One region of the Clostridium sp. TJA020 genome, then DNA from elsewhere that is predicted to be linked to it. Evidence: a T-box and tRNA genes for the amino acid it is inferred to sense, from the RefSeq annotation. Region 1 holds a T-box; the other holds one or more tRNA genes.
The links. The T-box of region 1 lies ahead of argS (arginine--tRNA ligase). A T-box ahead of a tRNA ligase gene usually reads a tRNA of that ligase, here a tRNA-Arg.

Region 1 (16,646 bases):
AACAGATAGGAGGAAATTTAATGGGCATAAACTACAAAAAGGCTAAAGTAATAAGCAATGATGAAATATCAAAAGGGATATTTAAATTAGTAATAGAAGAAAACCAAGATATAAAATGTGGTCAATTCTATATGCTTAAGGTTGACTGTGCATTACTTCCAAGACCTATAAGTATATGTGAAAAGAGTGAAAATAATTTAACTTTTCTTTATTCAGTAGTTGGAAAGGGAACAAAAGAAATAAGTAAATTAAAAAAGAATGAAGAAATAAATATTACAGGTCCCCTTGGAAATGGATTCAATGTAAATGAAAAGCTTGGAAAAGTTGCATTAGTTACGGGAGGAATAGGAATAGCACCTATGCTTCAAGTTGCTAAGGAATTAAAACAAAATGGAAATAGTGAAGTTATAGATTTATATGCAGGATTTAGAGATGAAGTATACTTAATAAATGATTTTGAAAAGTATGTTGATAATATAAATTTAGTAACTAATACAGGAAAGCATGGGATAAAAGGGTTTGTAACGGATATTTTAGATGCTAAAAAATATGATGTAGTATTATGCTGTGGTCCTGAAATAATGATGAAAAAGGTTATAGAATTATGTAAAGATGCAGGTATTAAAGTATATGTATCAATGGAAAAACATATGGCCTGTGGAGTTGGGGCATGTCTTGTTTGCACTTGTAAAACGAAAGATGGTCATAAAAGAACTTGTAAAGATGGTCCTGTCTTTGATGGATATTATGTGGAGCTTTAAGGAGGAAAATCATTATGTTGAATGTAAATATAAATGGAGTAGATTTTAAAAATCCTGTTATAGCAGCCTCAGGTACATTTGGATTTGGACAAGAGTACAATGACTTTTATGATGTTAGTATTTTGGGGGGAATATCTACTAAGGGTTTAACTTTAAATAAAAAGGACGGAAATACTGGGACAAGAGTATATGAAACAAAAGGTGGAATGATGAATTCTGTTGGTCTTCAAAATCCAGGGATAGATCATTTTATAGATTATGAATTAAAAGATATGAAAAAATTAAATACAAATATAATTGCTAATGTTGGTGGCGGTTGTATAGAAGATTATGAAATAGCAGTAAGTAAGTTAAATGAAACCGATATAGACATGATAGAGCTTAATATATCATGTCCTAATGTAAAATCTGGTGGAATGGCTTTTGGAATAAAAAGTGATGTAGCATTTGAAGTTGTGGATAAAATAAAAAAAATAACAAATAAGCCTTTAATGGTTAAACTATCTCCAAATGCTGAAAATATAGTGGATATGGCTTTAAAATGTGAAGAAGCAGGTGCAGATTCTATTTCATTAATAAATACTATAAAAGGTATGGCTATTGATATAAATAAGAGAAAGCCTGTATTTGATAATATATATGCAGGACTTTCAGGACCAGCAGTAAAGCCAATAGCTTTAAGAATGGTTCATGAAGTATCAAAAGCTGTAAATATACCTGTTATAGGACTTGGTGGAATAAGTACTGCAGAGGATGCGATAGAATTTATGATGGCTGGTGCAAGGGCCATACAAATAGGAACGGTTAATTTTAATAATCCATTAGCTGGAAAAGAAATAGTTCAAGGAATAGAAGATTTTCTTTTAAAAGAAGGTATAAAGGATATAAATGAAATTATCGGAATTGTCTAAAAATTAACGAAATTTTGGAGGTTTTCAATATGAAAGAATATAAAAAAGAGTTTATTGAATTTATGGTAGAGTGCGGTGTGCTTACTTTTGGAGATTTTGTAACTAAAAGCGGAAGAAAAACTCCATTTTTTGTTAACACTGGAAACTATAAAAAAGGAAGTCAATTAAAACGACTTGGAGAGTTTTATGCAAAGGCTATAAAGGAAAATTTTGATAATGATTATACTGTTTTATTTGGACCTGCTTATAAAGGAATTCCTTTAACAGTAACAACATCAATAGCTTTATCAGAGCTTTACAATATAGACGTAGATTATTGTTCAAACAGAAAAGAAGTGAAAGATCATGGAGATAAGGGAATACTTCTTGGAGCAAAATTAAAAGATGGAGATAAAGTTTTAATAGTAGAAGATGTAACAACAGCAGGTACGTCAATATATGAAACAATGCCTATTTTAAAGGAACAAGGTAATATAAAAGTAGAGGGACTTATAATTTCTGTAGACAGAATGGAAAGAGGGCAAGGAGAAGCATCTGCTTTAAAAGAGATTAGAGAAAAATTTAATTTTAAAACATGTGCAATAGTTACTATGGAGGAAGTTATAAAATATTTATATAATCGAGAGATAAATGGAAATATATTAATTGATGATGAGATGTTAGAACGAATAAATGATTATTATAAGAAGTATGGCGCTAATAATAAAAAATAAATAATAAATAACAAAATACTAAAATTTGTTAATCAAAAGGACTTTATGTTAAAAAAAAATTTACATTTAGTCCTTTTTAATTTAAAATAAAAAGTGGAGGAAGAAATATATTATGAGAATTTATATCAGTTGAAAATAATTATTGACTGTTAAATTTTTATCATATATAATCTAAATATATTATTAATTGAAAGGGAGGCGACGTATAGTGTTTAATCAATGGGAAGGCTTTAAAGATGGAAGCTGGAAAGAACAAATAGACGTTAGAAATTTCATACAAAATAACTACACTCCATATGAAGGAGATTCTTCATTCTTAGCAGGAGCTACAGAAGATACTAAAAAATTATGGAATGAAGTTAGTGAATTATTTAAAAAAGAAAGAGAAAATGGGGTTTTAGACGTTGACACTAAAACAGTATCAGGTATCGATGCTTACGAGCCAGGATATATAGATAAAGCAATCGAAAAGATTGTTGGAGTACAAACAGATTCTCCTCTTAAAAGAGCTGTTATGCCACAAGGTGGTATAAGAATGGCTGAAAATGCAGCTAAAGCTTATGGATATGAAGTAGATCCAAAAATATCTGAAATATTTACAAAGTATAGAAAGACACATAATCAAGGTGTGTTTGATGTATATACAGATGAAATGAAATTAGCTAGAAAATATGGTATAGTTACTGGACTTCCAGATGCTTATGGTAGAGGAAGAATTATAGGGGATTACAGAAGAGTTGCGCTATACGGTGTTGATAGATTAATAGAAGACAAGATAGAACAAAAAAAGAGTTTAGAAGTAGGAACAATTGATTCTGATATTATTCAATTAAGAGAAGAAATAACAGATCAAATAAATGCATTAAAAGAGCTTAAATCTATGGCTTTAAGTTATGGATTAGACATATCAGTACCAGCTAGTAATGCAAGAGAAGCTGTTCAATGGTTATACTTTGGATACTTAGCAGCAATTAAGCAACAAAATGGTGCAGCAATGTCACTTGGAAGAACATCAACATTTTTAGATATATATATAGAAAGAGATTTAAACTCAGGAGTTATAACAGAAGAAGAAGCTCAAGAGATTATGGATCATTTCGTTATGAAGCTAAGATTAGTTAAGTTCCTAAGAACTCCAGAATATAATGATTTATTTTCAGGAGATCCAACTTGGGTTACTGAATCAATTGCAGGTATGGGTATAGATGGAAGAACATTAGTTACTAAAAACTCATTTAGAGTACTTAATACACTTTATACTTTAGGACCATCACCAGAGCCAAATCTAACAGTTTTATGGTCAACTAAACTACCACAAAACTTTAAAGATTTCTGTTCAAAAGTTTCAATTGATACAAGTTCAGTGCAATATGAAAATGATGATTTAATGAGAGAGTATTGGGGAGATGATTATGCTATAGCTTGTTGTGTATCAGCAATGAGAGTTGGAAAGCAAATGCAATTCTTTGGTGCTAGAGTTAACTTAGCTAAGACTTTACTTTACACAATAAATGGAGGTAAAGATGAGAAATCAGGAGTACAAGTAGGACCTAAATTAGAGCCAATAACTAGTGAATATTTAGATTATAATGAAGTAATGGAAAAGTTTGATGTAATGACAGATTGGCTTGCAAATCTTTATGTAAATACATTAAATTGCATTCACTATATGCATGATAAGTATTCATATGAATCATTACAAATGGCTTTACATGACAGAGATGTATTTAGAACAATGGCTTGTGGTATAGCTGGTTTATCAGTATGTGCTGATTCATTGTCAGCTATTAAATATGCTAAGGTAAAACCAATAAGAAATGAAGAAGGAATAGCTGTAGATTTTGAAGTTGAAGGAGATTTCCCTAAATACGGTAATGATGATGATAGAGTTGATAAAATAGCTGTATATCTTGTTAAGAATATGATGGATAAAATCAGAAAGAACAAAACTTATAGAAATGCATATCACACTCAATCAATTTTAACTATAACATCAAACGTAGTATATGGTAAGAAAACAGGTACAACTCCATGTGGAAGAAAAGCTGGTGAGCCATTTGCACCAGGAGCTAATCCAATGCATGGAAGAGATTCAAGTGGATCACTTGCATCATTAAATTCAGTTGCTAAACTTCCATATGAGCATTCACAAGATGGAATTTCAAATACTTTCTCAATAATTCCAGATGCTTTAGGAAAATCACCTGAAGAAAGAATATCAAATTTAAGTAACTTAATGGATGGATATTTTGGACAAAGAGCTCATCACTTAAATGTTAATGTATTTAATAGAGAAACTTTATTAGATGCAATGGAAAGACCAGAAGAATATCCACAATTAACTATAAGAGTATCAGGATATGCTGTAAACTTCATTAAGCTTACTAGAGAGCAACAATTAGATGTTATAAACAGAACATTCCATTCAAAAATGTAATGTAATTTAACTTAAAAGTATCCTCTGCTAATATATTTAGCAGAGGATATGTATTATAATTTTAAATAAATAAGTTAGTATAATAAATTGTTTATTTAAAATTATAAATTAGGAGGTACACATAATGACAACAGGATTAATTCACTCAATGGAAACTATGGGGCTTGTTGATGGACCAGGAATAAGAGTTGTTGTATTTATGCAAGGATGTTCATTAAGATGTAAGTATTGTCATAATCCTGATACTTGGGAATATGGAGTAGGAGAAAAGGTTACACCAGAAGAATTAGTTAAAAAGATAAAAAGGTATAAAGCATATTTTGATACATCAAATGGTGGAGTAACTTTTTCAGGGGGAGAACCTTTAAGACAACCAGAATTTCTAATAGAAGCCTTAAAACTTTGTAAGAAAGAAGGTATTCATACATGTATTGATACTGCAGGATCTGGTATTGGAATGTATGATGAGATATTAAAATATACTGATTTAGTTCTTTTTGATGTAAAAGATATTACTGAGGAAGGATATAAAAATGTAACATTAGTTAATATAGACGAGTCACTTAAGTTTATAGAAGCCATGAAAAGAAATAGAACAAAAATATGGTTAAGACATGTAGTTGTACCTGGACTTACTGATGGAGAAGAACATATAAGACGATTTAAAGAATTTATTAAAGAATTTAATAATGTTGAAAAAGTAGAGCTTTTACCTTATCACTTACTTGGAGTAAATAAGTATGAGAAACTTAATATTAAATATCCATTAGAAGGTGTAGAAGCAATGGATAAAGAATTAATAAAAAAATATTATGATATAATAAATGAATAAATTAGTTAAAGGTATATAGAAATACAAATATTACTATATACCTTTAAATTTTATTAATTAGAATTTGCTATTTTAGTAAAATAACCATGAGGAATAAGTTTTTTCTTTAACCCTTCAATAACTACTAAATAAGTTGCTGCTGTATCAAATCTAGCATCATGATAGTCTCCACTTCCTCCAAATAGTTGTTTAGCTTTAGATTCTATTTGATCTTTTGTTATATTTAAGTAAGAAATAACCTCTTCAAGTTTTGGATTTTTATATGTTCCATTAGGTTTTAAAATTTTACATATATCTCTATAATAATCCATTGTGCAGAACGTTCTTTTAGGTTCATAATTAGCACCTAAAAATATAAGTTCGCTGTGTAAAAATTTTACATCGAAATTAACATTATGGCCTATTACAAAGTCAGCATCCATAAAATCATCTATAAACTCTCCAACAACATCTTCAAAATACATTCCATTTGATAGTTCATATAATTTTTCTAAAGAAAAACCATGAACTTCTTCTGCATTTGGATCCATTTCATCTACTGTAAAGAAAAAGTTTTTACCTTCTGTTTTTTGAGGTTTTGTACTTGTATCAACGATTATATAGCTTAGCTGACATATATGTCCTGGGCGTATGCTAGTTGTTTCTGTATCGAAAAATAACAGTTTCATTTTAAGATATCCTCCTAAGTCTCTTTGAGTATAATAATTATTATATAACATATCTATTAACAATAAAATAAAAAATAAATCATATTAAAATACTAAGAATTAATTGAAAGTGATTATTAATTATAGTATAATATGGAATATAAAGAGTAGAAAAAGAGAAAGATAATATGAGATTAAATATAAATTAATTAGGAGTGATAAAACATGCTAGTAGAAGGAAAAAGAAAAGTATCTATAATCGGAGCTGGATTTGTAGGAGCTACAACAGCATATGCACTAATGAATAGTGGTATAGCAACAGATATTTGTATTTATGATATAAATATGGATAAGGCAATGGGAGAAGTAATGGATTTAGTTCATGGTACATCATTTGTTAAGCCAGTTAATATATATGCAGGTTCATTAGAAGAAACAAAAAATTCAGATATAGTTATAATTACTGCAGGAGTTGGACCAAAAGAAGGAGAAACTAGATTAGATATTATAGATAAAAATTACAAAATATTTAAAGGGTTTGTTCCAGAACTAGCTAAGCTTAGTCCAAATGCCATACTTTTAGTAGTGTCAAATCCAGTTGATGTATTAACTTATATAACTTATAAGTTATCAGGATTCCCAAAAGAAAGAGTAATTGGTTCAGGTACAGTTTTAGATACATCAAGATTAAAGTATGTTTTAGGTAAATATTTTAGTGTAAATAACAGCAATATTCATTGTTATGTAGTTGGTGAGCATGGTGACAGTGAAGTTGTAACTTGGAGTAATGGAAGAATTGGTGGAGAAGACTTTGATATTTATGCTAAACAAACAGATCTTGCTTGGGATGAAGATACAAAGAAGGTAATAGAAGAAGATGTTAAAAATGCTGCTTATGAAATAATAAATAGAAAAAAGGCAACATATTTTGCAGTAGCACTTGCAGTAAACAGAATAGTTGAGGCTATATTTAGAGATGAAAATAGTATATTAACAGTTGGTTCATTGTTTGAAGGACAATATGGAATAGATGATATGTATTTAGCTATACCAACTATAGTTAATAGAAAAGGGGCTAAAGAAATAATAGAAATACCTTTAGCTAAATCCGAAGAAGAAAAGCTTAAAAAGTCTGCTGAAATATTAAAATCACACTTAAATAAGTGTCACATTTAAAAATTAACAACAAAGTACTCTTTAATTTAAAAGAGTACTTTATTTTTTTGTTTTTTTTGTATATAATAATATTTAAAATCAAAGGAGGGCTATTCATGAAAGTAGAAGGAGTAATAATTCCAGAAGATTATAGAAGTAAAACAACACTAATTGAAACAGAAGTACATATAAAAAGTATTAAGGATTTCTTTGAAAAAAATTTAGCTGATAAGTTAAATTTAATAAGGGTTTCTGCACCACTTTTTGTTGATGTAAAGTCAGGATTAAATGATAATTTAAATGGAGTAGAAAGACCAGTTAAATTTGATGTTTTAGCAACTAATCAAGATGTTGAAATAGTACATTCACTTGCTAAATGGAAAAGAATGAGCTTACATAGATATAAATTTCCAGTTGGAAAAGGTCTATATGCAGATATGAATGCTATAAGAAGAGATGAAGAGTTAGATAATATACATTCAATTTATGTAGACCAATGGGATTGGGAACTTATAATTAATAAAGAAGATAGAAATTTAGACTTTTTAAAAGGTATAGTTAAAAAAATATATAGTGTATTTAAAGATACAGAAAAGTATGTTAAGGAAAATCTTTTAGACATTGAAGAAGAATTACCAGAAGAAATATTTTTTGTAACATCACAAGAATTAGAAGATATGTATAAAGATTTATCACCTAAAGAAAGAGAAAATGCTATATGTAAGGATAAAGGGGCAGTCTTTATAATGCAAATAGGAGATAAGTTAAATTCTGGTGAAAAGCATGATGGTAGAGCACCAGATTATGATGATTGGAAATTAAATGGTGATATATTATTTTGGAATAATGTATTAGATAGTGCTATTGAATTATCATCAATGGGAATAAGAGTAAATGAAGAGTCTTTAGAACGTCAGTTAAATGAAGCAGGATGCGAAGAAAGAAAAGAACTAGATTTTCATAAATCATTATTAAATGGGGAATTACCTCAAACTATTGGTGGAGGAATTGGACAGTCAAGAATATGTATGTACTTTTTAAGAAAAGCGCATATTGGTGAAGTTCAATCATCAGTTTGGGATGATAAAAATTATAGAATTTGTAGTGAAAATGGAATAGACTTATTATAAATAAAAAAGATTGCTATAATAGCAATCTTTTTTATTTATTAAATGTTATTTCTCCACTTAAAACTTTTTTTATGTTTCCTTTAGAATCTTTTATTATAAGTTCACCTAAGTCATCTATTCCAAGACATGTTACGGTCTCTTCTTTTCTTAATGTTATTAAAGTTGCCTTTTTATTAATTAGCATAGAATAATTTTTACATATATAAATTACTTCAGATAAATCATCATCATCTACAAATTTATTATAATAGTATTCAAAAGTATTTAAGAAATATGCTAATATTTGAGATTTATTAAATTCATTACCTGTTTCTAATAATAAAGATGTAGCGGTATTTAAATCATTTATAAAATCTTTTTTATCAATATTTATATTAAGTCCTAGTCCAACTATAATATAATTTACTTTATCCATATCAGCATTCATTGTAGTCAATATTCCACAAAGCTTTTTATTATTTATATAAATATCATTTGGCCATTTTATTTTACAATTTATATTAAGGTTATTTAAAACTTTTATCATAGAAGCAACAGCTATTAATGTTATTTTATTTCCGTCATTTGGAGAGATGCTTGGTTTAAGTATCATTGAGAACCAAAGTCCTCCTAATGGAGATTGCCAACTTCTATTAAATCTGCCAATACCATTAGTTTGAGTTTCAGCTACAATAACTGTTCCATCTTTGCAATTTTCTTGTATTAGTTTTTTTGCAATTAAATTTGTAGAGGTCGTTTCTTTATAGTGTAATAAATTCTTACCTAAAAAATTTGTTTCTAGTAGCTTATTTATAGTTTTAATATCTAATATATCAGGAGATTTTATTAATTTATATCCTTTATTTCTTATAGCATCTATTAAGTAGCCTTCTTTTTTTAGAGCATTTATATGTTTCCATATAGAATTTCTAGATACACCTAAAAGGTTGCTTATATATTCACCAGACATATATTCATTATTAGACATTAATAAATCTAATATTTTTTTCTTCATAATTTCCTCCAAGAAAATTTTATTAATAATCTATATTATAGACAAAAAGTGGCCAAAATAATAAAAAATAACTTAAAATGTAATAAAAATATATAAAATGTAATGAATTTGTAATTTTATAAGTTCGAATATACTGGTTTTATGTCAAAAAGTCTATTATAATGTTATTAGTTAACTGAATTTAACAAAATGTTAATTTAATAAAAATTATGTTTAATAAAAATTCTTAAATTTATTAGGGAGGTAAAATATGCAACAAAAGGGAGATAAGAAAAAAACAAATTCTACTGAAAAAAAGAAAATGTCTAAAAAGAAAAAAATATTGCTTTCAGTTGGAATTGTCTTTCTTCTTATTATTCTAGGTATTGGTGGAACTTATATGTATATAAGAGGTCATATATATCAAGGAAATACTAGTGGAGAAGAAGTGACTTATGAGGAGCAACCAGGAATAACAAATATATTACTTATAGGAACTGATGCTCGTAAATTAAATGAGGCTGCAAGAGCAGATGCTATTATTATTGCAACAATTGATAATAATAATAAAAAATTAAAACTTACTTCAATTATGAGAGATACTTTAGTAAACATACCGGGACATGGAGAGCAAAAAATAAATGCTGCATTAGCATTTGGTGGACCAGATTTATTAATGAAGACAATAAAGGAAAATTTTAATTTATCATTAAATAAATATGTAATGGTTAACTTTAATGGTTTTACATCAATAATTAACGCTGTTGGAGGTATTGATGTAGATGTACACGATTATGAAATAAAAGAATTAAATAAGTTTATTGGAGAATACGAAAAGGTTAAATCTCCAAAAATAGAAAAACCAGGAATGCAACATTTAGATGGTCAACAGGCTTTAGCTTATGCTAGAATAAGAAAAGTTGGAGATGGGGACTATGAAAGAACAGAAAGGCAAAGAAGGGTAATAGATTTAGTAACACAGAAATTTAAGGATTTAAGTGTTATTAAATATCCATCAGTTATGGGTGAGTTATTACCATATGTAAAAACAAATATAGAACCAGCGATGATATTAAATTATGCATACACTGTTTCTAAGTTTCCAAGCCTTACATTTGAACAATTAAGAATCCCTGTAAGTGACGATATTTCATGGGGAGGACTTTATAAAGATAAAGGTTGGGTTTTAATTATAGATAAAGAACAATGTTCAAAGATTATGGATGATTTTATATTTAATAATAAAAAGCCAACAAAAGATAGTTATAATATAGAAAAGTGGAAATCTAAACTTGAACAATATATGGGAGCTAATGAAGAGCATATTAAAGATAATGGTCCACTTCAAGAAAAAGATGAAGATTACATTCCACCTATTAGTAATTCAAAAACAGAAATAAAACCAAATAATAATACTGGTAGTGGAAGTGGGAATTCAAATAGTTCAATAAATCACAACAAAAAGCCAAGTACAAATTCAAACACAAATAATAAACCATCAAGTGGTTCAACTTCAGGAAATACTAATTCCGGAACAACTCCAAATAAGAAACCATCAAGTGGTTCAACTTCAGGAAGTGGTAATACTAATAGTAATAATCAAACAAATACAGATAAGAATCCTGGAAATAATACAAATCATAATAATAATAACAATACAGGATCAGGTAGTAATGTAGAATCAGGAAATAAGCCTAATTCAGGAAACGAATCAGGCTTAGGAAATGGAACAAACGATCAGAATTCAGATAAAGTATCAAATACACAAAAACATATATAAAATTAATAAAATAACTTTATAATAAACAAAACACAGCTTATTTTTAAAAGCTGTGTTTTATGTTATAATACTATAAAATGGAAAAGGAGAATTTTAAATGGAATTTTTATTAGGTAAAATATTAATGTTACCTGCTATACTTATAGGATTTACTTTTCATGAATATGCTCATGCTAAAATGGCAGATAGACTTGGGGATAAAACACCAAGATTTCAGGGGAGACTTACTTTAAATCCAATTGCTCACTTAGATCCTATAGGTACTTTATGTATATTATTTTTCGGAATAGGTTGGGCTAAACCTGTACAAGTTAATCCATCAGCTTTTAAAAATTATTATAAAGATGATTTGAAGGTAAGCTTAGCTGGTCCTATTGCAAATTTAATAGTAGCATTCTTTGGAATGGTCCTTTATACGTTAATATTTATTTTAGGAACTTCAGGAGTATTAGAAGGAACATTATTTTCAGTTTTATTTAGTATGGCATCACAAATAGTAGGAATAAATGTAATATTATTTGTTTTTAATTTATTGCCATTACCAGGTTTAGATGGATTTAGTATACTTAGAGATATAAGTCCTAAACATTTTTATAAAATATCAGATAGTATATATAGATATCAATTTGTAATATTTTTAGCAGTAATATTTTTAGCTGGCCCTATAATTAAAATACCAGCAAATCTAATAATGAATTTATTATCAAGTATTGTAGGAAGTATATTTGGATTATTTTTTTAAAAAACAGTTAGCAATGTTTTAATTGCTAACTGTTTTTCATTAATCTATTTTTTCAATTGATAAATCTTTTCCATATATTTGTTTGAATGAATATGAGCTTCTCATTGCTTGTCGAATTTCTAATTCTAAATCTAATGGTGATTTTAATTTAATTACAACTGTTTCAGGTAAAATATCTACGATTAATTCTTTAACAGCCCCACCTAAGCTTCTATCTAAACTTTCAGAAATTTTTATTATAGAACCTAAATATTCTATTGCATTAATATCTATTCTATTTATAATAGAACTAAATTGTGGATAAGGAATATGATAAGAATTATTTCTATGAGATGCAGCAACAGTAGCACTTATCAATAAATCTTTATGGCTTAGACCATTTATAGATGAATTTAATATAACATAAAAGCTATGCTTATGATGATTATAATAATCTATGCTTATACCACAATCATGTAATAATGCTGCAGTTTTTAATATTTTTTTATAATTATCATTTAGTTTATGAATTGGTCTTAAATTTTCGAATAAATTCATTGCAAGGTTATAAACATTTTTTGCATGATTTTTATTTATATTAAGTTTATTCATTATTCCTTTTAAACTAAATGTAAGCATATCTTTTTCATAGTCATAATGTTCATCTATATATTTATACATAATACCTTCGCTAAGTCCTTTAGATGAAGTTACTAGATTTGTAATTCCACTATACTTTTGTATATTATTTAATATACAAAGTCCTGCAACCATTATATCAGCACGTTCGTTAGGTAATCCATAAACTTGATAACGTTGCTTTAGACATTTGCATTTTAATAAGTTATATATTTCTTGAACATCTATATCATTTAAATTATAATTATGTTCTATATCAAGGGGATAGCGTTTTCTAGACCTGTCTATTTTACTAAGGCATTTAATAGTACCACCTACACCAACTATAGAAGGGGAATCGCAATATTTAATCCAAGTACATTCTTTTAAGCATGATATAATTTTACTTTTTGCATTTTCAATATTATTATTTAATATTCTATCTTGTAATTCATATTCATATGTAAGGTTTAAAGTACCTACAGGAAGTGAATAACAATTTTTAATTTCGCCATCTTTAACCCAAGCTAAATGAGTTGATAATCCTTCTATATCAACTAAAAGATAATTATCGAAGTAAGTTGTATTTGAAACACCTAAGAAATTAAAATATATTTCTTTTTCTATATCTAATACAGTTATATCTATACCTAATTCATCCTTTATTAATTTAAATAACATAGAGCTATTTGAAGCATTTCTATAATCTTCAGTAGCAATAGCAATTATTTTTTCGGCACATGATATTTTGCACATAGACTTAAATGTTCTTAAAGTTGATAAAGCAGTATTTAATTTATCAGGTGATAACTTATCTCCATATACTAAATCTTGGCACAGTCTAATTGATGTATTTAGTTCATCAATCGGTCTAAAATAACCATCGTCTTCAACTTCGTTTAATGTTAAAGTAACTGAGTTAGCGCCTATTTCAATAACACCAATTCTTCTCATAATAAACTCCTTAAAAATAAGATTTAAATATTTATATAGTATACATTATACAACATTTTTTTATTATATGTTATATATAATAATATTTAACTATTTGTTGACATTATTACAATTATATATGTATAATATAATGAAAGAAAGTAAAATATAAATTCTATGAAGAGGAGAGTAGGGTAATTAATTCTTTTTAGCGAATAAGGAGTTTGGTGTAAGCCTTATAGATAGATTACTTGAAGAGAGCCTTGGAGAAGCGCCTGAAATGAGTAGGGAGTGCCGCAAATTTAAATCATTTGCGTTAACAAAAAAGAGTGGCATTACTTTGTGCAAAAAGAGTGGTACCGCGGAAATTTATGATATTATTCCGTCTCTTATTTTATATAAGAGGCGGTTTTTATATTTTACGGAAAATATTAAGGAGGATTAGAAAATGGATTACAAACAAATAATAGCAGAATTAATTAGCAAACATGTAGATTTAGATGTAGAAACAATAAAAAAACTTATAGAAACACCACCAAAGCCAGAAATGGGAGATTATGCTTTTCCTTGCTTTCAATTAGCAAAGGTTATGAGAAAAGCTCCAAATATGATAGCTGAAGAATTAGCTTCAAATTTAGATAAAGAAGGTTTTGAAAAAATAACAAATTTAGGACCATATGTTAACTTCTTTGTAGATAAGGCTGCATTCACTAAATCTACAATTGAAACTGTATTAAAAGAAGGCGATAAATATGGAAGTTCAAAGATTGGAGAAGGAAAAACTGTATGTGTTGAATATTCATCACCAAATATAGCAAAACCTTTCCACGTAGGACACCTTTTTTCAACTTCAATAGGTAATTCACTTTATAAGTTATTCCAAGAAGAAGGCTACAATGTAGTTGGAATAAATCACTTAGGAGACTGGGGTACTCAGTTTGGTAAACTTATAGCTGCTTATAATAGATGGGTTGATGAAGAAGCTTTAGAAAAAGATCCAATAGGAGAATTATTAAGAATATATGTTAAATTCCATGATGAAGCAGAAAAAAATCCAGCATTAGTTGACGAAGGAAGAATGCACTTTAAGAGACTAGAAGATGGTGAACCAGAAGAAACAGCACTTTGGGAAAGATTTAGAGAATTAAGCTTAAAAGAGTTTAATAGAGTATACGATCTTTTAGGAATAAAATTTGATTCATTAGCAGGTGAAGCATTCTATAATGATAAGATGCAAGTTATAATCGATGAATTAAGAGATAAAAATTTACTTACTGAGAGTAATGGAGCTCAAGTTGTTATGCTTGATGAATATAATATGCCACCATGTATAATATTAAAAGGTGATGGAGCTACTATATATGCAACAAGAGACTTAGCAGCTGCAAACTATAGAAAAAATACTTATGACTTCTATAAATCAATATATGTAGTTGGAACACCACAAGCATTACACTTTAAACAATTCTTTAAAGTATTAGAACTTGCTGGAAAGGATTGGGCTAATGACTGTGTGCATGTAGGCTTTGGATTAGTTAAGTTTAAAGATGGTGGAATGTCAACAAGAAAAGGTAAAGTAATTCTTTTAGATGAATTATTAAATGAAGCTGTAGCTAAAACGTTAGAAGTTATAAATGAAAAAAATCCAGATTTAGAAAATAAAGAAGAAGTTGCTAAGAAAATTGGTATTGGAGCAGTTGTATTTACTTATCTTAAAAATTCAAGAGAAAAAGATATTATATTTGATTGGAAAGAAATACTTTCATTTGAAGGGGAAACTGGTCCATATGTTCAATATTCATATGCAAGAGGAAATAGCATATTAGAAAGAGCTGGGGATATTGATTTAACTAATGTTGATTATAGCAAATTAAATTCAAAAGAAGAATTTGAATTAATAAAAGCATTAGAAAACTTTAAGAAAAATATACACTCAGCAGTAGAAAAACTTGAACCATCAGTTATTACAAGATATGTAATAGATGTAGCGAAATTATTTAACAAATTCTATAATGCTCATTCAGTATTAAATTTAGAAGATGAAGAGCTTAAGAAAGCAAGACTTAGCTTAGTTAAAGCAAGTTTACAAGTTATTAAAAATGGCTTAGCTCTATTAGGTATAGATGTTGTAGATAAAATGTAATAAATATTAAGAAACTAGGATTCATTATATGTTTCCTAGTTTTTTTATAAAAGTATTTAAAATAGTTTTAATATTGTTTTCTATATATGTAAAGTTTCTTTTTATTTAAGAATTTTAAATATAAAATGTGATATAATTTAAAATATTTAATGTTAGTAAAAATGGAGGTGAAGTAGATGAATAGAAGAAACTCTATATATAAAAATGTATTGATAATAGCTATTATAGCTATTATAGGTTATAAGATTGTTGATAATTATGATGTTTATTTATCAATTTTTAAGAAGTTATTATCTGTATTGGCACCGTTTTTCTATGCAATAATATTTGCCTATATTTTAAATCCTTTAATGAAGTTTTTTCAAAAGAAATTAAAATTAAAAAAAGGTGCAGCTGTAGGACTTACTTATTTATGTATATTAATTGTACTTTTTTTAATAGGGTTTTACGGAATACCAGCTTTAGTAGATAGTATAATATCAATAACAAAAGAAATACCTGACTATGTTAATACTGTACAAGGTTGGGTTAATAATGCACTTCAAAATGATAAGTTTTATGCACTTATGCAAGATGCAGGAGTATTGAAAACTTTAACTAGTATTTCATCCAAGGTAGGTGGAGTTGCAATTACAGCATTGGAAGGTGCAGTAGGTTCTCTTTTAAGTATAACAACAGGAGTAATTCAAATTGGATTTGGACTTTTAATATCAATTTACTTGTTATTAGATAAAGAAAACTTTATAAAACAAATAAAATTAATAGTTATCATGGTATTAAAAGAAAAATGGGGCATAGCTATAATTAACTTATTTAAGACATATAATCAAATGATTGGAACATATATAGGTGTAAAAGCAATAGATTCAACAATAATAGGATTTATTTCTCT
Region 2 (16,646 bases), on a different contig from region 1:
TAAATTTCATTATTTACCTCCTATATTAAAATACCTTACATATATTATAAATTAATATGTAAGGTATTAATATAAAAGCTTAGATAAATAAAGCTTTATTTTATTATAACTTTAGTTCCAGCGTTAATTGTTTCATAAAGCCACTTTGAATCTTCTAATGATAATCTTATACATCCATGAGAAGCAGCTGTACCTAGAGTTGTATCAAGTATTGTTTTTTTATCTTTTGCATAAGGGACTGAATGGAAAAGATAGTCTCCTTGAAATTGAACCCAATACTTTCCGCCCTGCTGATATCTTTCAGAGAAAAACCATTCGTCTTTTTCTCTTACATCAAATACACCAGTTGGAGTTTCACTACCTTTTTTGCCTGTTGAACAACTCATAGATTTTATTAAAGACCAATTGTTTAAGTTTCCTTTATAAACATTAGTAACTTGGGCATTAGTATCAACGTAAACTAAATAATCAGTTAAACTTTCTATATTTAATGAATTTATATTTGATGTATTTATTACATTTACAATTTGACTAGAACTAACAGTAGTAGATTGTTTTTGGTTAGTTAAATATTGATTTTTAGCCGTTTTAAGTTCATCTATCTTTTTTAATAATTCTTCGTCATCTTTAAATAAGTCTAGTTTATTTTGTATTAGATTTATAGCAGCAGTAAAATATTCCTTTTTCTTATATTCTTCTACTTGATTTAGTAAGGTTTTTTTTAGTTCAGCCTTACTTTTTTTTATATATTCTTTAGAGACAGAATATGATGAATCACTTTCGTTTATAGAATTAAATATATTTAATGCATTTTCAAAATTTCCATTATTAAATTCTCGTATTCCTTTAGATAAATCACTATTATTATTTATGTTATTTGAAAGTACAGATTGAGTTTTATCAGAAGATAAAATATTATAATGGTCTATTTCATTTAAGATAATATTTGCATCACCTGAAGTTATTTTATTTGAAGTTAAATTACTTTCTACAGTAGATAGTTTGTCTTCAAAATATTCTTTTAAATCATTTTTTAATAAAATAGATTTAAATATATTAAAATTTGATTTTGTTAAAATGTAGTTATTTGCATCATTATAATTAGATGAGTCAAATTTATTTTTAAAGTTAGATAATAAATTTTTATAACTAAATCCTTGATACGTTAGAAGTGTACTAATTATTAAAATAACTGCTATAGTAAAGGGTAAGAGTTTCTTTAAGTTTGATTTAAGTTTACTTAAATTAGAATTTTTATTATTGTTTTCTGGTATATTAATATCTTTAATGTTATCAAAATTATCCATATTAGACAAAAGCAATCTCCTCCTAAAATTTTCTTATTAGGAATTATTACCATTATATAGGATATTAAACATGCATTGTTTAATATTATAAATTAGTATGTTACTATATTTAAATAGAGGTTTATTAAATAAGAGTAAAAAGGAGTATTTATAGTGAAGAGCAATTTTTTTGTTAAGTTAAAGAATAACGTATATAATATAAAAACTTTTTCAGATTATATAAAAGAAGGATTAGGAAGAGCAATATTATATGCAATAATATTAAGTTTGATACTTGGAGGTATTCAAGGAATATATACAGGAGTTAAAACTAAAAATGCAATAAAGAGTAGTATAGAGGAATTAAATAATCCAAATTATGAGTTTTCTATAAAAGATGGAATACTTCATACTAAAAAGAATCCTATTAAAGTTGAAGATGGAAATACAGTAATATATTTAGATAGTAATAAAAAATTAAATGAAGCTGATAGTTTTAAAGATGAGTATATTCAATCAGATATGTATGTATTATTATTAAAAGATGGAATAGAAGTTGGATCAGGAAGCTTAAGTCAAACTATTTCATATAAAGATTCTGCTTTTAATGAATTAAATAATGAAATACTTAAAGAACAGTTACAAATTGTAGGTAAATTTATATTACCAGTAATAGTTATTGTTATGATAGTACAATATTTTATAAACTATATGCTTAACTGTTTAATTGTATCTGCATTTTCTATGATAATAGGAATGTTTATGGGGCTAAGAATGAGAGGAAGTGCAATGTATTCATTAGCTATATATGCTGGAACTCTTCCAAATTTATTATTATTACCATTTAGTTTAATAAGACCTGATATATATTTTGATGTTGCATTTTCTGTAGGAACAATTATATTTTCAGTTTTTGTATTAAGGAATATAAAGTATGAACTTTTAAACAATAAAAGATAGCATTATAAAAGTAATTTCTAAGGATTAGAAATTACTTTTTTTGTTATAATTAAGTTATTAGATTAAATGAAGTGGGGATGATTACTTATGAAAATAATTCATACTAGTGATTGGCATATTGGAAAGATTGTAAATGAATTTTCTATGATAGAAGATCAAAAATATATATTACAAAATTTAATTAAACTTATTGATGAAGAAAAACCGGAAGTTCTTATAATAGCTGGAGATATATATGATAGATCAATACCTCCAGTTGAAGCAGTTGAACTTTTAAATAATATATTAAATGAAATTGTAATCAACAAAGGAGTTAAAGTAGTTGCTATTTCAGGAAATCATGATAGTGGAGAAAGGGTAAGCTTTGGATCTGAAATATTAGAAAGGCAAGGGTTATATATAGCTGGAAAGGATAATGAATTATTTAAGAAAGTAACCATAGAAGAAAACAATGAAAAAGTTAATTTTTATTTAATTCCATATAAGGATCCAGCAGTTATAAGAAAACTTACAGAAAATAAAAATATAAAAAGCCATAATGATGCTATGATTGAGATTTTAAATAAAATAAAATTAGGTATAAATTTTAATGAAATAAATTTTATAGTAGCTCATGGATATGTAACTATGTATAGAGATAAGGCAAAAAATTTAAGTGATGAAGAAATGTATAAAGTAGCGAATCTTGAAGTTTCGGAATCTGAAAGACCTTTGTCTATTGGAGGGGCAGAGCTTATAGATTGTAATATATTTAATGAATTTGATTATGTAGCGCTTGGACATCTTCATGGAAGACAGAAAATTTCAAGAGATGAAGTTAGATATTCAGGTTCGCTTCTTAAGTATTCTTTTTCTGAAGTTAATCAAAAAAAGGGAGTTACTTTAGTGAATATAAATAAAAATAAAGAAATTACTATAGATTTAAAAGAGCTTAAATCAATTAGAGATTTAAGAATAATAAAAGGAGATATAGAAGAACTTATAGAGCTTGGAAGAAGTGATGAAAGAAAAGAAGATTATATACAAGCTATTCTTACAGATGAAGGTGAAATTATAAATCCAATAGAAAAATTAAGATCTATATACCCAAATATTATGTTAATAACTAGAGAAAAGAAAAGAAGCTATGATGCAAATAGTACATCTGCAAAGAAGGGATATAAAAATAAGTCTGAAAAAGAGCTTTTTAAAGAGTTTTATGAATCCTTAGGGAATGGAGAATTTACATTAGAAAAAGAAAAATTAATAGATGAAACTATAAATAGAGTTTTAAAAAAGGAGGTGTAGAGTATGCGACCTATAAATTTAGTAATATCAGCATTTGGACCTTATGCTAAGGAACAAAATTTAGATTTTGAAAAGTTAAACGGAAGGAATATCTTTGTTATAACAGGAGCTACTGGTGCAGGAAAGACAACTATATTTGATGCAATAAGTTATGCTTTATATGGTGAAGCAAGTGGAGAAAGTAGAGAAAATGACTCTTTAAGAAGTCATTTTGCAGATGAAAATACAGAAACTTTTGTTGAATTAGAATTTGAACTAAAAGGAGACATATACAAAATTAGAAGAAGTCCTAAACAACCTAAAAAGAAAATTAGGGGAAATGGATTTACAGAGAAAGATTCAGAAGCAATACTCGATTTACCAAATGGTAAAACAATAACTGGAATAAATAATGTAGATAAAAAAATAATAGAAATTCTTGGTATAAATAAAGCGCAATTTAAGCAGATAGTTATGTTACCACAAGGTGAGTTTAAGAAGTTACTTCTTGCAAATTCTGTTGAACGTGAAGATATATTTAGAAAAATATTTAATACTTATAATTTTGAAAGTATACAAGCTGATTTGAAAGAAAAAGCTATAAAAATAAGCAAAGAAAGAAATTTTTGCAAACAAAAAATGGAGGTTCATTTAGGAAATATTATAGGAGAAAATAATATAGAAGTTGGGGAATATATTGACTTTCCAAGGGTTATAGAGGAACTTACAGAACTTATAAAGAGTGAGCAAAATATATATAAGGATAAAGAAAAAAAGATTGAAGAACTAAATTTAGAAATAAATAAAAAAAGAGTTGAAAAATCCTTATTAGAACAGAATAATAATTTGATAATGGAGAAGCAAAATACTAAAAATAAGTTAAATGAATTAATTTTAATGGAAGATGAGTTTAAAAATAAAAAAGTTATAAGTGAAAAAGCTAAAAAAGCTAAAGAGGTAAGGTATATAGAAAAAAGTTATTTAGAAAAAAATGAAGAACTATTAAAAAAAGAAGAAGCTAAGGAAAAATCATTATCAAAAATAAAGTTGTTAGAAGATAAATTAATATTACTTGAAGAAGCTGTAAAAAAACAAGAGCTTAAAGAAGATTTTAGAAATAATCTTACAGAAGAAATTGGAAGATTAAGAAGCTTAGAGCCTAAAATTAGATTATATGAAGAAAATAAAATAAAAACTATAACTTTTTACAAAGATATAGAGTTAATAAAAGATAAAATAAAATTAAAAGAAGAAAGTATAAAAAATTATAAAGAACAAAAAGAGGTTAATGAGAAAAATATAAAAGAAATAAATCAAATAGAAATAAAAGCGGTTAATTTAAAAAATAAAATTGATAATAAAGAAAAAATTATAAAGGAATTAAGGGAGATATTTAAGGTTATAGAAGCGTATGAAAGTGAAGTAGAAAAACATAATCAATTAAAGAATAAGTATTTAAAGGTTGAGGGTATATATAATAATATTAAGTTGCAGTATGAATATATGATTGATATATATAGAAAAGAACAAGCTGGTATACTTGCAGATAGTTTAAAAAATGGAGAACCTTGTCCTGTGTGTGGTTCGAAAGAGCATCCAATGAAAGCAATAAAAAATAGTGAAAATGTACCTACTGATGAAGAATTAAAGAAAAAGAAATTAGAATACGAGAAGATTGAAAAAGAAAATAGTTCTGTTCTTTTAGAGTTAACATCTATTAATGCTAGAGTTAAAAGTCTTTTAGATAACGTAAATAATTCATTAAATAAGATTTCAGGAAAAGATAATTGCCTAAATAATGAATATAATAAAAAAGAATCTAAAAATGAAGTTACTAAATTTGGGAAAGAATTAAAATCAGAGATTTTATTATATAAGGAAGAACTTAAAGTATATAATGAAAAAATAAAATTTAAAGAAACTATAGAAAAAAAATTAATAGATATAAGTAAATATTTATCTGATTCGGAATCAGAATTAAACTCATTAAAAGAAAAAGATAAAAATATTTATGCAAGCATTCAAAGTTTAAATGCTACTTTAAATGAATTAAGGAATGATATACCAGAAAATATAGAATCTATTGAAAAGCTTAATGAACTTATAAAATGTAAATTACTTAAATTAGAGGAGAGCAAAAAATCATTGTTATTAGCTATAAAAAATAGAGATGAAAATATAATGCTACTTGAAGGTGAAAAAGCAAAGTTAAATGAAATAAAAAGCAATATAAAAATATTAAAAAAGGATACAATAGAAATAAAAAATAATTTTGAAAAATCTTTAAAAGAAAATAATTTTAATAGTTGCGAAGAATATATTATAGCAAAAAGTAATATTCCAATATATATTGAATTGGATAAAGAAATTGAAAAGTTTGATAAAGAATTAATTATAGTAAAAAGTGAATATAAAAAATTAGATAAGCAATGTGAAAAAATAGTATTTATAGATTTGAAAAATATAAATGAAAAGCTTGATGAATTAGAAGATATAAGAAAAATAAATGAAAAAGAAATTAAGGATTTATATACTATTATAGAAAATAATAAAAATGTATTATATAAAGTAAAAGATTTAAATAAAGAATTAGGCAAAAAGGAAGAAGAATATAAAATAATTGGTGAACTTTCAGATCTTGCTAATGGAAAAAGAAGTCCATATATATCTTTTGAAAGATATGTATTAGCATCATATTTTCAAGATATAATAGATGCAGCTAATTTAAGACTTGAAAAAATGACTGGAGATAGATTTTCACTTAAAAGAAAAACTACATTAAGTAAAGGAGCAGGTCAAAAGGGGCTAGAACTAGAAATATATGATAATTATACAGCAACCTCAAGAGATGTTAGCTCTTTATCAGGTGGTGAAAGTTTTAAAGCTTCATTATCTTTAGCGCTTGGTTTATCGGATGTTGTACAATCAAGTGCTGGAGGAGTATCATTAGAAACGATGTTTTTAGATGAAGGTTTTGGGACATTAGACCCTCAATCATTAGATAGTGCAATAGACAGTCTTTTAGAGTTACAAAAAGGTGGAAGATTAGTTGGAATAATATCTCATGTTCAAGAACTTAAGGATAGGGTAGATGCAAAAATAGAAGTAATATCAACTAAAAGAGGTAGCATGGCAGAATTTAATATTTTATAAAAAGTTAAAGGCGAGATAATACTCGCCTTTTTTATTTAAAATTTATTATTTAGCATATTCTTTACTAGGACCATTTGCCTTATGATCATATGCGATTTCGAAGAACCCTTGAGGATGTTTACAAGCGGGACAAACTTTAGGTGCCTCTAAGCCTTCATAAATAAATCCGCAATTTCTACATTTCCAATATTCTTTTTCATTACGTTTATATAAAAGATTATCTTTTAAATTAGCATATAAGTCTAAGTAGCGTTGTTCATGATGTTTTTCTACTTCTAAAATATGTGAAAATGCAGCTGCGACCTCTGGATAACCTTCTTCTTCTGCAATTTTTTTAAATTCAGGATATGCAGTACCCCATTCTTCTTTTTCTCCTTCAGCAGCATATTGTAAATTATCAAGAGTATTTCCAAATCCAACAGGATAATCAGTATCAACGTGAATTTGATATTTACCAAGTCCTTCAACTAATAAATCAAAAAAAACTTTAGCGTGTGCTCTTTCATTATCAGCAGTTTCAAGAAAAATAGACTCTATATGTTTATGTCCTTCTTTAGATGCAACACTAGCATAAAATGTATATCTATTTCTTGCTTGAGATTCACCTGCAAAGGCTTTTGCTAAATTATCAGCAGTTTTACTTCCTTTTAAACTTTTCATGAAAAAATCCCCTTTCGAATAGTATTCGTTTATAGTATTTACCATTTAAAAGAGGATTATGATTAATTAATATTTCTGTTTTTACCTTTAAAGAAAAGGGCTAGTGTATTAGGGCCTGAATGACTACCTATAGCCAAACCAATATAATTTATAATTACTTCGATATTATATTTTTCTGTAATCATACTTTTAAGTTTTTCTGCATCTTCAATGCAATCACCATGAGATATAAATATAACTTTATTTGAGTTTATATCTATTTTTTCTTCAAGTTTGTTAAATAAAGATTTTATTGATTTTTTTCTTCCCTTAACTTTTCCAAAATTACATAAAGTTCCATTATCAGGAACGTACAAAAGAGGTTTAACTTGTAATAGAGTTCCTATAGTTGCTGCAGTTGATGAGATTCTACCTCCTCTTTTAAGATGATTTAAATCATCAACAGTAAAAATATGATTTACCTTAAGCTTCATATTTTCAATATAGTTTACCACTTCTTCTTTAGACTTTCCTTCTTCTTTTAATCTACAGGCTTCATATACAATAAGTCCAACTCCTAATGAAGCTGATTTACTATCAATTATAGAAATATCAGCATTTGGATATTTTTCAATAATTTCAGATTTTGCAATTAAAGAACTATTATAAGTTCCACTTAATGCAGAAGAAAATGATATGTATATTATTGAATAGTTTTCTTTTATATATTTTTCAAATATTTCATAAAATCTATAACTGTTAACTTGAGATGTAGTTGGCATCTCTCTATTTCTTAAGCCATTATAAAAATTAGTATACCCAAGAGATTTACCACCATCTTCAATATATTCTTTATTCTTAAAACTACAAATAAGACCTATGTTTATAATAGAATATTTATCTATTATATATTGTGGTAAGTCACAACTGGAATCTGTTAAAATTATATAATTATTAATAATAAAACCTCCTTAATTAAAATAAAATTATAACTATAGTTATATTATAGACATTATACAATAAAAAATAGCAATTAAAAAATATTACATACCTTAAAATAGAATAATATACAAAAAATGGTTGATAATAGTGTTGGTAAATGTTAAAATTTATATTGGTATTAATATTATATGCAATAGGGCTTAGGATAAAATGAAGTAGGGGTAAAAATGGGAGAAGAGAAATATAATTTTAAAAATTTATCAAAAGAAGATATGATATTGATTATAGATGAACTAGAACACAAAAGAGAGATGCAAGAAAAATTTATACTTAATATATCTCATGACTTAAGATCTCCACTAAATGTAATTATGAGTGCTAATCAAATGTTAGAAAATATTAGCGGTTTGATAGATAAAGAAAAAGAATATTTAAAAATGTTAAAGAGAAACAGTTATAAAATGTTAAAACTTATAGAAAATTTAATTGATATAACTAGACTAGAAAAAAACTACTTTAATATAAATAAAAAAAATATAGAAATAGTTAGTTTTATTGAAAGTACAATAGAGTCTATTGATAGGTTCGCAAAACAAAAAGATTTAACATTAGTTTTTGATACAAACAAGGAAGAATGCATTGTAGCGGTTGATCCTCAGGCGCTAGATAGAATTTGTATAAATCTAATATCAAATGCAATAAAATTTTCAGATTGTGGATCTGATATATTTATATACTTAGTTATTGATAATAATTATATAAATATAAAAGTATCTGATAATGGAATTGGAATAATGGATGAAGAAAAATCTAAAATATTTAATAGATTCGTTCAAGCAAGTAGTAATAAAGAACAAAAAGGTAGTGGTATAGGACTGGATTTAGTTAAATCGTTAGTTGAGTTACATGATGGTAGTATTATTGTGGAAAGTAAAATTGGTGAAGGGTCTACTTTTACTGTTACTATACCAAATATTAAAATTGATAATGAAGAAGTTAAAGTAAGTAAAAATGCAGATAAAGTTCAATTGCTTGAAATTGAGTTTTCTGATATATACCTAAAATAAGCTATTATAATTAGAAAGATTAATTTAAATTTTAATCTTTCTAATTAATTTGCTTATTTTAAATTTGCACTACATAAATTTTTGTGTTAATATATTTTTGATAATAAAAAAATATGGGGCGTTAGTTAAATGGATATAACATACCGCTACGGACGGTACATTATGGGTTCGATTCCTATACGCCCTACCATATGTTATTAGAACTTCAAAAGTTTTAACTTTTGAAGTTTTTTTTGTTGCTAAATTTAGTAAACTGTACATACATAAAAGAATATATTATAATTAAAATTATTGGTTTAATTTAGTTTAGAAGATATTCCTAGATGTTTATAAGGCTTGGGAGGTATATTTTGATAAAAGGTTATAAAATTAGTGTTATAATACCTGTGTATAATGTAGAAGATTACATTAGTGAAACACTAGATTCATTAATGAATCAAACTATTAAGGATTTTGAAATAATAATAATTAATGATGGGTCTACAGATAAAAGTTTAGAGATTATTGAAGGTTATATGAATAAACATAAAAATATAGTTTTAATTAATCAAGAGAATGGTGGACCTAGCAAAGCTAGAAATAGAGGAATTGAAGAGGCAAATGGTGAATTTATAGTTTTTATGGATTCAGATGATTTGATGCCAGAAGATTCATTAGAAGTTAGATATAATTTAGCAAAAAAAAATGAAGCTGATATTGTTGTTTGTGGTACATATAAATATGATGGAAAAAAAAAGTGGCCAATGAAAAAGCACTTTTTAAAAGAAGGTATTAAAGATATAAAAAAAGATTATGATTTACTTTGGACTCTTGGTCCTTGTAATAAAATTTTTAAGTCAAGTCTTATCAAAGAAATACGATTTCCTGAAGATATAAGGTATTCCGAGGATCAGGTTTTTGTTATGACTGCATATATTAAAGCTTTAAGAATTTATGCAACAAAGTATGTTTGCTATTATTACAGAATGAGGAACAATCCTAAAGAATCATTAACTCAACAAATCCAAACAAATTCAGCTAATGTAATAAATCAAGTCCTTAAGTCTTGGCGTTTAACAGAACAAGAGATTAATTTTAATATAAAAGATAAAACAGTAGCTACTAATCTTAAAAACAAATATTTTTATAGATTAACTAATATTGATATATGGCCACCTTTTAGATTAGCTATGTTAAGTAGTGAAAGAAATATATCGATGACTGCATTAAAAAATTTAAATGAATTATTAAGTAATGTAGATATAGAACAAATTAATAGTATAGGGAAAATAAAAAGATTTGTTTTTAAGAATATTATAGGAAATAATAAAATTTTAGATGAAACTAATAAAATTAAGGTTATTAAATTTATTATAAAGGTTCATAATTTTATTATAAAGATTAAGAAAATAATAAACTATTAAATTTATTTAGGTGCATTGGGTTAGGAGTGATATCTTGGTAAATAAATATAAGATAAGTATAGTAATGCCTGTATATAATGTTGAAGAATATCTTAGAGAAACGCTAGATTCTGTTGTTAGTCAAACTATAAAAGATGTGGAAATATTATTGATAGATGATGGTTCTACAGATAATAGTAAATCAATAATTGAAGAATATTCATCAAAATATGAAAATATAAAGGGTGTTTTTCAAGATAATGGTGGTCCAAGTAAGGCAAGAAATAGAGGGATTGAACTAGCGAGTGGTGAATTTATTGCATTTATGGATTCGGACGATTTAATACCAAAGGATTCACTAGAGGTTAGATATAATTTGGCTAAAGATAATGATGCAGATATAGTTATATGTGGTACATATAAATATGATGGAGTTAAATATTGGCCTATGGTTAAGCATTTTTTAGGGGAAGGATTTAAGGATATAAGAAAAGATTATGAGTTACTGTGGACATTAGGTCCTTGTAATAAACTTTTCAAAACATCTCTTATAAAAGATTTAAGATTTCCTGAAAATATAAAATATGCAGAAGATCAATGTTTTGTAATGAGTGCATATTTAAGAGCAAAAAAAATATATTCATCAAAATATATTGCTTACTATTATAGAATGAGAAATAACCCTACAGAGTCATTAACTCAACAAATACATACAGCTTCAGCTAATGTTATAAAGCAAGTATGTGCTTCATGGAATAGAACTAAGGGTGAAATAGATAAATATATTGATAATAAGTTTATAGCTTATGGGTTAAAGAAAGAGTACTTTTCAAGACTTGTAAGCATTGATATATGGCCACCTTTTAAAAGAGCGATTATAAGCAAAGACGAAATATTACAAATTGAAGCTATCAATAATATGATTGATATTTTAAATTCATTAGATAATAAAATATTTAATAATTTAAGTATAATTAAGTGGGTAGTAATAAAAGGAGTAATAGAAAAGTTCTTATTTTTATCATCAAATTCACAAAGAAAGTATATTGAGTTGTTATCAGTTGCATATAAAAAATTAAATAGTAATAGTAAATATATATTAGCAAGAGATAATAAATATTTAATGAAATATGTTGAAAAAGCAGTAAACAAAAATAGTAAATTTTACATAATAAAATTCTTGATAAGAAGAAGAATGGACAATTTACCAAAGAATTTTGATAAGTTAGCTAAAAAATATGTAAGAGTAATTTTTAGAGTAAGTAAATTATTACCTGTTAATAATAATAAAGTAATATTAGCTAGCAATAAATCAAGTACATTATCTGGGAATTTGAAGTTTATAGAAAATAAACTTAAAGAAAAAAAACAATATAAAATAAAGTTATATTTATATAAAAAAAGTAGGACATTAGGCGAATTAATAAAAATGTATTATAATTTTGCAACAGCAAAGTATATAATTTTAGATGATTACTATATGCAACTATATGGACTTACATTTAAAAAGAATGTAGAAGTAGTTCAAGTATGGCATGCATGTGGTGCATTTAAGAAATTTGGATTTAGTTCAATAGGAAAGGCTGATGGGAATACGGAAGAATTTGAGAGAAGAGCCCATTCTCACTATACAAAGGTAATAACTAGTTCGAAAAATATAAATAAATATTATGCTGAAGCATTTAATATTGATGAGAGTAAGGTAATAGCTCTTGGTGTTCCAAGAACTGATATATTACTTGATAAGGATTATAAAGATTATATAAGACATAAGCTTGAAAATGATAACCCAAGTATTAAAGGTAAAAAAATAATAACTTATGCACCAACTTTTAGGGGTGGACCAAAAGAAAGACAAAATTTTAAGTTAGAATTAGATCCGGTTAAGATATTAGAGAATATAGGGGAAGATTACATAATAATACTTAAGCTTCATCCAAGTGTTAAAAATGGTATTGAAGATGTAATAAGTATTCCTAGTAATTTAAAAAATAAGATAATTAATTTAAATAGTGAAACTGATATAAATGATTTAATAATGGTTAGTGATATACTAATATCAGATTATTCATCAGTAATATTTGAAGGTGCTTTTTTAAATAAAAAAATGATTTTATTTGCATATGATAAAGATGAATATTTAAAGGAAAGAGATTTTTACTATGAATATGATAGTTTTGTGCCTGGACCAATTGCTTACACAAATGATGATATAATAAAATTGATAAATGAAAATAAGTTTGATTTAGAAAAAGTTAATAAGTTTAAGGAAGAATTTTTTGATTATACTGATGGTAAATCAAGTGAGAGGTTTGTTGAATATATATTCAATGAAAACTAATATTAAATAGGTGATAGAATATGTTAAAAAATATAATAATTGAAAATGTGAAAAATATTAAACAAACTATACTTATATCTAAAGCTGATTTAGTTAAATTTTATAAAGGTGCTGCTCTTGGTTATGCTTGGGCAGTTATAAGGCCTCTTGTAACTATTTTAGTTTATTTATTTGCGTTTCAAATGGGAATAAGAAAAAGTGGATATGTTGACGGTTTTCCATTTTTGTTATGGCTTATAGCTGGACTTGGACCTTGGTTCTTTATTAGTGATGCTATAGTTGGAGGCGCAATGTCTATAAGACAATATAGACATTTTGTTACTAAAATGAAGTTTCCTGTATCTACAATACCAACATTTGTATTATTATCAAAACTATATGTTCAAATAATGTTATTAGCTTGTATAGTAGTAATATTTATATTTTATGGATATTATCCTGATATATATTACTTACAATTCCTATATTATATACCAACAATGTATATATTCTTTTTAACATTATCATGGACATTATCATCATTATCAGTAATAAGTAGGGACTTTGAAAATTTAGTTAAGGCTGCAATTCAAGCGGTTTTATGGTTAACTCCAATACTTTGGAATATAAGAGGAATGTCTCCTACCATGCAATTCTTAATGAGATTAAATCCTGTAAATTATTTTATAGAAGGATTTAGAAATATATTATTATACAAGCAATGGTTCTTTATGGGGAAATATTCAATATATATTTGGATTGTAATTTTAATAACTGCACTTATTGGTAGCCATGTTTATAAGAAATTATATAAAGACTTTACTGATGTGTTATAAGGAGAAAAGTTATGGAATATGCAGTTGAATTTAAAAATGTAGTTAAAGAATATAAATTATATAAAAATGATAAGGACCGTTTTAAAGATTTATTTTGGGGTAAAAGATATACTCCGTTTAGAGCAATAGATAACCTTAGTATAGGATTACCAAAGGGAGAAGTTATAGGTATATTTGGTAAGAATGGTTCTGGTAAATCAACTATATTAAAGATGGTAACTGGTGTTGTATACCCAACTAGTGGTGAAATAATAGTTAATGGGACTGTTTCAGCTCTATTAGAGCTTACAGCAGGATTCGATGGAGAACTTACAGGAAGAGAGAATATTTTTTTAAAAGGATACTCAATGGGTCTTATAAGAAGTGAAATATCAAAGAAATTAGACGAGATAATAGATTTTTCAGAGCTTGGAGATTATATTGATCAACCGGTTAGAATGTATTCTAGTGGTATGAAAGCACGTTTAGGATTTGCTATTGCAGTAAATATTGATCCAGAAATATTAGTTGTAGACGAAGCTTTAGCTGTTGGTGATGAAATATTTAGACAAAAATGCATGAGAAGAATGGATAAGTTTAGAGATGAGGGAAAAACTATATTATTTGTATCTCACTCATTACCACAAATGAGAGCTTTTTGTACTAAGGGTATGTGGCTTAATAAAGGAAAGCTTTTAGCATATGGAGATATTGATGAAGTAGCTAATCTTTATAAGCATTATCTAAATGGTGTATCCGTTGAAGAAATTTTAGATCATATGGAAAAGTATAAAGATTTTGTTGAAATTAAACAAAGTTTAATAGATATAGATATGGCAGATGACAAGGTAGAATTTAAAGGCTATGTAGAAGTTAAGCCAGAAAATAAGAAATTTAAAATAAAAAGTATAACATTAAAACAAGATAATGAAGAATATGATTTTTCAGAAATTTCTTCTAAATATAATGAAAAAGACAATAGAGTTGAATATAATTGTTCAATTAAATTTAAAGAAATACCAAAGGGATATTTTACAACAGACTTACATTTAGATATTGATGGAGAAAAGTTTATAAGACAAATCTGGTGTATGAATAAATTTGGTCAATTTGTAGCTAAGGAAGATAATATATCTTTAATAATAAAGAATAACAGATTGAAAATAAAAAAAGATTAATATTAATAAGGATAACGTATTTTAGTGCGTTATCCTTATTATTTTAAATGATAAGGAATTATGATACAATTATAATAATTAAAAAGAAAAATATAAAGGAATTAATAATAGATTTAAATTTTATGGGAGTGATAAAATGATATATGCAGAGATATTAGCTGGTGGTAAGGGTACTCGTATGGGTAATACTGAAATGCCAAAACAATTTTTAAAGATAGGTAATAAGCCAATAATAATTCATACAATTGAAGCTTTCTTGTTAAATGAAAGATTTGACAAAATAATTATTACGACACCAAAACAATGGATACAACATACTAATGATTTATTAAATAAATTTGTTCCAGCGCAATTAAAAGAAAAAATTGCTGTATGTGCAGGTGGAACAGATAGAAATGAATCAATAATGAGTGGAATAAGATATATAAAAGAAAACTTTGGTATAAATGATGAAGACGTAATCGTTACTCACGATGCTGTAAGACCATTTTTAACTCATAGAATAATAAATGATAATATTGATTCTGCTTTAGAATTTGGTGCTTGTGACACAGTTGTTCCAGCATTTGATACTATTGTTGAATCAGTAGATGGTGACATAATAAGTGACATTCCAAGACGTGATTTTATGTATCAAGGGCAAACACCTCAAAGTTTTAGAATTAAAGAATTAGTTGAGTTATATGATTCTTTATCAGATGATGAAAAGAAAATCTTAACTGATGCTGCAAAGATATTTGTTGTAAAAGGTAAAAATGTTAAGTTAGTACAAGGAGAAGTTTTTAATATGAAAATAACAACTCCTTATGATTTAAAATTAGCTAATGCTTTAGTGAGGGATGATATAAATGATAAATAAGGTATATAGATTAATTGCTCCTAAGCAAATTACAGTTGAATTTGAAGAAAGAAGCTTAGATGGCGAAGGAATTATTGTAAGACCAACTAGATTATCAATATGTGCAGCAGATCAAAGATATTATACAGGAACTAGAGGGAAGGAAGCTATGAGAAAAAAACTTCCTATGGCTCTTATTCATGAAGGTGTTGGAGAAGTTATATATGATCCAAAGGGAGAATTTAAAGCAGGTGATACTGTTGTTATGATTCCAAATACCCCAACTCAAGTTGATAATGTAATAGCTGAAAATTACTTAAGAACAAGTAAGTTTAGAGCTAGTGGATATGATGGATTTATGCAACAATATGTATTTATGGGAAGAGATCGTATAATAAAATATGATAAGATAAACCATGATGTTGCTTCATTCTTAGAGCTTATAAGTGTATCAGCTCATTCCATAGATAGATTTGATAAAAAAGCTCATAAGAGAAGAAATAAAATTGGTATTTGGGGAGATGGAAATGTAGGATTTATAACTGCATTAATACTTAAAAAGAAGTTCCCAGAATCAGAAATAATAGTTTTTGGAAAAAATGAAGAAAAGCTAAACTTCTTCTCATTTGTAGATGAAACTTATCAAATAGATAATATACCAGATGACCTAAGAGTAGATCACGCATTTGAAGCTGTAGGTGGAAAAGGTAGTGAATATGCGATAGATCAAATAATTGATTACATAAATCCAGAGGGAGTAATTGCAATACTTGGAGTTTCAGAAAATCCAGTACCAATAA

Region 2: it encodes a tRNA-Arg, which carries the amino acid that the T-box ahead of argS (arginine--tRNA ligase) is inferred to sense. The anticodon was not compared.

Annotation. Positions count from the first base shown of each region.
Region 1 covers NZ_JBZEFC010000007.1:56,244-72,889, forward strand. Annotated here, with positions in the region: gene pyrF (orotidine-5'-phosphate decarboxylase) at 1-9, shown strand, start outside; gene AC4FQ1_RS10755 (dihydroorotate dehydrogenase electron transfer subunit) at 21-761, shown strand; gene AC4FQ1_RS10760 (dihydroorotate dehydrogenase) at 776-1,672, shown strand; gene pyrE (orotate phosphoribosyltransferase) at 1,702-2,385, shown strand; gene pflB (formate C-acetyltransferase) at 2,594-4,822, shown strand; gene pflA (pyruvate formate-lyase-activating protein) at 4,947-5,654, shown strand; gene AC4FQ1_RS10780 (3'-5' exonuclease) at 5,708-6,322, opposite strand; gene AC4FQ1_RS10785 (L-lactate dehydrogenase) at 6,527-7,477, shown strand; gene asnA (aspartate--ammonia ligase) at 7,573-8,586, shown strand; gene AC4FQ1_RS10795 (biotin--[acetyl-CoA-carboxylase] ligase) at 8,618-9,580, opposite strand; gene AC4FQ1_RS10800 (LCP family protein) at 9,831-11,339, shown strand; gene AC4FQ1_RS10805 (site-2 protease family protein) at 11,437-12,081, shown strand; gene AC4FQ1_RS10810 (Ppx/GppA phosphatase family protein) at 12,121-13,632, opposite strand; T-box leader at 13,780-14,004, shown strand; gene argS (arginine--tRNA ligase) at 14,060-15,754, shown strand; gene AC4FQ1_RS10820 (AI-2E family transporter) at 15,931-16,646, shown strand, end outside.
Region 2 covers NZ_JBZEFC010000005.1:140,131-156,776, reverse strand. Annotated here, with positions in the region: gene AC4FQ1_RS09610 (CCA tRNA nucleotidyltransferase) at 1-10, opposite strand, end outside; gene AC4FQ1_RS09605 (L,D-transpeptidase) at 96-1,307, opposite strand; gene AC4FQ1_RS09600 (DUF1189 domain-containing protein) at 1,461-2,246, shown strand; gene AC4FQ1_RS09595 (exonuclease SbcCD subunit D) at 2,334-3,533, shown strand; gene AC4FQ1_RS09590 (AAA family ATPase) at 3,537-6,665, shown strand; gene rbr (rubrerythrin) at 6,711-7,325, opposite strand; gene AC4FQ1_RS09580 (DegV family protein) at 7,388-8,263, opposite strand; gene AC4FQ1_RS09575 (sensor histidine kinase) at 8,474-9,313, shown strand; tRNA gene AC4FQ1_RS09570 (tRNA-Arg) at 9,429-9,503, shown strand; gene AC4FQ1_RS09565 (glycosyltransferase family 2 protein) at 9,664-10,716, shown strand; gene AC4FQ1_RS09560 (bifunctional glycosyltransferase/CDP-glycerol:glycerophosphate glycerophosphotransferase) at 10,751-13,036, shown strand; gene AC4FQ1_RS09555 (ABC transporter permease) at 13,057-13,851, shown strand; gene AC4FQ1_RS09550 (ABC transporter ATP-binding protein) at 13,863-15,008, shown strand; gene AC4FQ1_RS09545 (IspD/TarI family cytidylyltransferase) at 15,145-15,867, shown strand; gene AC4FQ1_RS09540 (ribitol-5-phosphate dehydrogenase) at 15,857-16,646, shown strand, end outside.